Regions from separate parts of the Stenotrophomonas sp. 01N47 genome, predicted to be linked through region 1. Evidence: predicted binding sites of a transcription regulator. Region 1 holds the regulator's gene; the other holds the start of a gene.
What was found. Region 1 encodes FliA, which starts transcription of late flagellar genes. Its sites were predicted from a motif close to TAAAGTTTNNCNNNCNNNGGCCGATAA; they were not measured.
Positions count from the first base shown of each region.

Region 2: a site for FliA is predicted at 1,286-1,312, ahead of AC1DKR_RS13455 (methyl-accepting chemotaxis protein). Genes of this name have one in related genera too.

Region 1 is NZ_JBFTQU010000005.1:26,579-29,784, reverse strand. Features, by position in the region: gene AC1DKR_RS09975 (protein phosphatase CheZ) at 1-327, opposite strand, end outside; gene cheY (chemotaxis response regulator CheY) at 327-719, opposite strand; gene AC1DKR_RS09965 (RNA polymerase sigma factor FliA) at 739-1,482, opposite strand; gene AC1DKR_RS09960 (MinD/ParA family ATP-binding protein) at 1,479-2,366, opposite strand; gene flhF (flagellar biosynthesis GTPase FlhF) at 2,353-3,206, opposite strand, start outside.
Region 2 is NZ_JBFTQU010000005.1:783,910-787,115, forward strand. Features, by position in the region: gene AC1DKR_RS13455 (methyl-accepting chemotaxis protein) at 1-1,255, opposite strand, end outside; gene AC1DKR_RS13460 (hypothetical protein) at 1,399-2,271, opposite strand; gene AC1DKR_RS13465 (hypothetical protein) at 2,791-3,206, opposite strand, start outside.

The DNA of each region.
Region 1 (3,206 bases):
GGCGCGCAGCTGTTCGGTCAGGCTGCGGCACTCTTCGGCCAGGTCCAGGGTGCGGTGCGTGGCCTGTTCGGTCATCGCCACCACGTGGTCCAGGCGCGCGCAGGCATCGTCCAGCTCGCCGGCTTCATCGGGCACGGTCGGCAGTTCGCCCAGCGCCTGGCCCAGTTCGCGGGCCAGCCGCGAAAGGCCGCTCATCATCGGCTGGGTGCGCAGCGCCACCAGGCCGTCGATGCGCTGGCGCCACGCCGCCTCGTCGCCGGATTCCAGTGCATCCAGGGCTTCCTGCAGGCGCAGGGCGAGGGCGCTCTTGTCGACCGTGGTATCCATCAAGCGCTGGCCGCCAGGCGTTCGAAGATCTTGCCGAGCTTCTCTTCCAGCGTCTGTGCGGTGAACGGCTTGATGATGTAACCGTTCACGCCGTTCTGCGCCGCTTCGATGATCTGCTCGCGCTTGGCTTCGGCGGTCACCATCAGCACCGGCAGGGTCTTCAGCTTGGCATCGGCACGGATGGCCTTGAGCAGTTCGATGCCGGTCATCACCGGCATGTTCCAGTCGGTGACCACGAAGTCGAACGGCTGGCTCTGCAGCAGCGACAGCGCGGCATGCCCGTCCTCGGCTTCGGCGGTATTGGTGAAGCCCAGATCGCCCAGCAGGTTCTTGACGATACGACGCATGGTCGAAAAATCGTCGACGATCAGGATGCGCATGTTCTTGTTCAAAGCAGAGTTCCTTTGTTGATCAGCTCTCGAGGCCGGCGTCGGCCGCCTCGAAAATCTTCAGTCGGCCACGCAGGCGCAGGACCGCCTGGCCGTGGATCTGGCAGACCCGCGACTCGCTCACGCCGAGCACTGCGCCGATCTCTTTCAGGTTCAGTTCCTGCTCGTAGTAGAGCGACAGCACCAGCTGTTCGCGCTCGGGCAGGTGGCCGATGGCATTGCCCAGCTCGCGGCCGAATTCACCGCGCTCCAGCACCTGCTGTGGGGTCGGGCCGCCCTGGGCGACGGTGTCCAGCTCGCCCTGGTCTTCAATGCGCGACTCCAGGCTCAGTACCTGGCCGCGCGAGGCGTCCTCCATCAGGCGCAGGTACTCGGGCAGCGGCATCTCCATCGCGGCGGCCACTTCTGTGGCACTGGCGGCACGGCCGGTGCTCTGCTCCAGGCGGCGGATGGTGGCCGCAGCGTCACGGGCACGGCGGTGCACCGAACGCGGTACCCAGTCGCCACGACGGATCTCATCGATCATCGAACCGCGGATGCGGATCGAAGCGTAGGTCTCGAACGAGGCACCCTGGTCGGCGTCGTAGCTGCGCGAGGCTTCGATCAGGCCCATCATGCCGGCCTGGATCAGGTCGTCCACCTCAACGCTGGCCGGCAGGCGTGCGGCCAGATGGTGGGCGATGCGCCGCACCAGGTCCGAGTGCTGGGCGATGACCTCGTTGGCCGCCGTGCGCTGGACCTCTCTGTACTGGGCGGCGCCTTTCATGCGGCCACCCCGCGCTGCTTGATGATGCGTTCGAGGAAGAACTCGACGCCGCCGCGCGGCTCGGTCGGTGCCTGCCAGCGGGCGGTGCGGCGGGCGATCTCGGTGATCGCCAGTGCCGACGGGCTGGACGGATAGGCCTTCACCACCGGCTGCTGGCGCTGCACCGACAGGCGCAGCCAGTCGTCCTGCGGCACGCAGCCCAGGTAGTTCAGCGAGACATCGGCGAGGAACTTCTCGCAGACGCGGGTCAGCTTCTCGTACAGCACGCGGCCTTCGTTGGGGTCGCGCACCATGTTGGCCACCACCTGGATGCGGTCCACGCCACGTTCGCGCGACAGCACCTTGATCAGCGCATAGGCGTCGGTGATCGAGGCCGGTTCATCGCAGACCACCACCACGGTGTCCTGCGCGGCCTGGCAGAAGGTCAGCACGCCATCGGTGATGCCGGCGGCGGTGTCCACCACCATGATGTCCAGCTCGCGCTCCAGTTCGGAGAACACGTTGACCAGGCCCACATGCTCGGCCGGGGCCAGCTCGGCCATGTGCCGGCGGCCGGACGCAGCCGGTACCACCAGCACGCCGTTCGGGCCTTCGATGATCACGTCATCCAGGCTGCAGCGGCCAGCGACCAGGTCGGCCAGGGTGTTGGTGGGGCTCAGGCCCAGGATCACATCGATGTTGGCCAGGCCCAGGTCGGCGTCCAGCAACAGGGTGCGTTTGCCCATTCCCGCAAGCGCCACGGCCAGGTTGGCCGACACGTTGGTCTTGCCGACGCCGCCCTTGCCGCCGGTCACGGCAATCGTGCGCACAGGGCCGAGCGGCTCGCTGCGGGTCGCCGTCAGCGGGAAGGTGGTGGTCAGCTTGGCGTACTCACGCGACGGCATGGTTCAACTCCGGGTTGCAGGGCATATCGGCCGCGCGGCGCAAATCTTCAAGGCGAAGTACAAGATTGGCTGCACTGGCCCGGTGCAGGTCGTCCGGGACGTCCTGGCCATCGGTCACCCAGGTGATCGGCAGCTTGTGGTCCACCGCCACCGACAGGGCGTTGCCGAAGCGGCCGGTCTCGTCCAGCTTGCTCAGCACCAGGCCCTGCAGGTTGGCCGCGCCGAAGCGGCGGACCACCTCGTCCATGTCGCCGAAGCTGGTGTTGGCCGGCAGTACCAGCAGGGTGCGGACCTGGCGGGCAGCGCGCAGCCACTGCAGCTGGGCGGCCAGCGCACGGTCGCGCGGGCCCAGGCCGGCGGTGTCGATCAGCACCAGCTTGTAGTCCTTCAGGCGTTCCAGCAGCTGGTCCAGGTCGGTGCCGCTGTTGGCCTCGTGCACGGCGATGCCGAGCTGGCGGCCGTAGCCGTACAGCTGTTCGCGGGCGCCGATGCGCATCGTATCGGTGGTGACCAGGGCGACGTCGCGGGCGGCATGGGCTTCGGCGAAGCGCGAGGCCAGCTTGGCGATGGTGGTGGTCTTGCCGGCGCCGGTCGGGCCGACCAGGGCGATCACACCGCCTTCCTCCATCGGATCGACCGGGGCGATCGGCAGCTTGCGCGAGATCAGCCCCAGCATCAGGCCGCGGCCGCGATGCGCTTCGGTTTCCAGCGGGATCTGCATGGCCACGTCGCGGGCGATGCCGGCATCGAAGCCGTACTCGTCCATCAGGTCCAGTGCCGTAGCGCGCACCGGACTGCCGCGCAGGCGCTCGTCGGTGAAGCGGTTCATCTCGCGCTCGA
Region 2 (3,206 bases), 760 kb from region 1:
CCTGCATGCGTACGGTCAGATCGCCACGTGAGATCGCCTGCAGCAGGCTCGACACCTGTACCAGGTTCTCATCGGTGGTCTGCATCAACCGGTTCAGCCCGGTCACCATCTCGCCGAAATCATGCTCGAAGCGTGCTTCGTCACCGCGCAGGCTGAAGTCGCCCGCGGCCGCGGCTGTGGCCAGCCGGCGGATCTCGCCGTTGATAGCCGACAGACTCGATTTGGTCTCGTCCATGGCCTGGGTGATCGCCGCCTTCTCGCCCGGCAGGCGATCCATGTCAACCGACAGGTCGCCGCGTGCGTAGTGCTTCATCACCTCGATCAGACGGTTCTGCACCTGCACGTGCGAGCCCACCAGCGCGTTGGTGTCATGCACCATGCGCCCGTAGTCGCCGGGGAAGGCGCTCTCGTCCATGCGATAACCCAGGCTGCCATCATCGTGCTGCCGCGCCATCTCGCCCTGCGCGGCCATCACCGCCTGCAGCTGCCCCTGCATGCGCTGCATGGACTTCAGCAACTGGGTCACCTCGTCATTGCCCGAAGCATCGATGACGTTGTCCAAGCGACCGTTGGCGATGCCATCGGCCAGCTTCACCGCACCCGCCAAGGGGCGGGTCAGGCTGAGGGTGATCGCCCACGCTGCCAGTGCGCCGAGAATCAGGCTGAGCACACCAAAGGCGATGGACAGGGTTCCCGTCCACGCTTCCGTGGCGCGGTATTCCTCACGGCTGCGTTCGGTCAGGGTTTCCTGGTGCCGCAGCAGGCTGGAGATCGCTCCATTCCAGGCCGTGGCCAGACCGTGCTCGGCCAGCAGCTCGGTAGCTGCACCGTCGTAGTCGCCCGCCTTCATCCGCTCGTGCAATTGTTGAGTGGAGATGTCGGTGGCCTTGCGTGCCGCCGCGATCTGCGCCACCAGCGTATCGCCGGTGGCATCGCGGGGAATTTTGACGTACTTGTCCCAGATGCTGTCGTAGGTGCGGCTCAGTTCCTGCGCCCGCTGGTAATCCTTGTCGAACTCCTCGCCGCGCTTGATCACCATCAGGCGACGATGCATCAGCACCGCGTTGTTGGTATCGAGCATGTCGTTCAACAACCGCATCTTGACCATGTTCACGCCCACCACTTTCTCGAACTGGGCGGACTTCAGATGGTTTCCGTACAACACCAGGCCGACAATGGCCAGGATGAACAGCAACAGCAGACCGAAGCCGGCGGAAAGCCGGGATCCCACACGGAGGTTGCGTAAGGCGAGCATCTCAATTCCCTTGATCGTGGCCCTATATCGGTGGCGGCACGACCCGGGGAAACTTTAAGAGCAGTTATTGAAACAACGCCGCGTTAACATAAACGCGTTCAAGCAGAATCTCACCGTGAGGAACTCAGGCCCGTGGCGGGGAATCAGCCACGCAAGCCGATGACGGCATGCCGGGTGAAGAACCGCATCTTCCCCTCGATCGTAAAGTCCGTGCGCCTGATTTCGCCCAACATCATCTCACGCTGTGCTTCGTCCAGCGTGCAAGGCTCCAGAACATTGGCATCCAGCACGGTACCCGGTGGCGTCAGACGTAGCTCGACAATGCAGACATTGTTGTCCATTGGAACACCCGCCGGCCACGCCGTCATCGCGATCGCACGCAGCTCCTCCTGGTACACCTCCCTCTCCGCATATTCGAGATCCGGGTCCGGCCGGTTCGCCGGCAGGTGCAGTGAAGACTGCCTGGGCGTTGCCTTCGGCATCGAACGAACCGCCAGATTGATCAGGGTGTTCTGTGAGGCCGTTACCGCCAAGGCGATCACCAAAGCGGTGTAGCTGACACCACCGGCCTTCTGCAGTTCGGCACGCCGCCGATGCGCGCCTCCATGCCCGGCAAGCACCTTGCGGGCAATCCTCCGGCAATGAGACAGGTACAGGGAATTCGCCAGAATTCCGGCAAGCACGCGGCAGACCAAGAAGACGACTACCGCGAACCATGGCAGACCCATCTGAGTGAACGTGGTCATCGCCAAAGGCGGAACGATGAACCAGATCGTGCCCAGTACGGGCATGCGTCGGAAGAAAAACCATAGTGATGAAAACAGGAACACCGGCCAATGCCAACGTCTCGGCGCCCTGCCGGCAGCGTCGTCCAGCCTCCAGAAATGGCAATAGGTGGAGAACCGGTCCCCAACCACAATCGCCAGCGCACTCTTTTCACTTGGCTCGCCAGCGGCCGAGACAGCGCCTCGCTCCACACCACCCTCTGCACCACCGAAAGTGGGCTCGATCTTCATTCGCACTGATTCTTCATCCAAAAACAAGACGCCATTGATAATCGTTAGAAAGGCTGAGGAAGGTCAAAGTAGGCCGAGCCGGCGGCCACAATCTCAACTTCCTTGTAGAAATCAATCTTTCCAGCCAATTGCGCCAAATCCTCTCGTCCAAAGCCGTCACAGCCCTTCGATGCACGCGTTTCAATTCCTTTAATGGGAAGTGAAATGTGTCGCGGACAACCCAAAGAGCACCCACGACGCGACAACAAAGCAGAGCTCGATGTTCTCCCAGCGTCGATTTAGCAGAAAACGCAGAATCGTAAAAATACTCAACACCGGCAAAGATATCAGTCCAAAATAAAATATAAACCGAACCCATTCTACAAAAAGACCACATGTGGCGCGGGCCACCCCATAGACCCCATCACAACCAATGAAACTTATGTGAAGTATGAAATTTAGAGAAATGAGCAACCATGCAACGAAACATAGAGCCCAAACGGATAGGTACAAAGCCCTCACAACATCAACACTCCACTATTAATCGAAAAAATACATAGAAAACTCATCTTCTATTCCATTCAACAGGAACAACTTTGACCAGTCGACGACAGGCGCCACAGGGCGAAGAACTCCGTATATCCGATCAATCTCAGCGTCAGCCGTATTACCCTTACATCGGCTCCAAATCTCACATCCAGCTATAGGAGACTCCACAAGGCCGGCATCACGACTTCCTTTGGCTTTGGCTGCCGCTGCCAGAGCTCTTTTCTGCGCGCCCTCTGAGCTTCCAGCGATGACTGCAGCCGACAATTCGTTGAGCGCCTTGCCATCACCTCCCGAACCGCTCACTGACGAAGCTATCTCATAGAGACTTGAAACAAAAGCAGCATACGCCTTGGGGTGATTATTGGGCTCATCAGGACTTGTTCCATCCCAGACATGGCCATCTACGC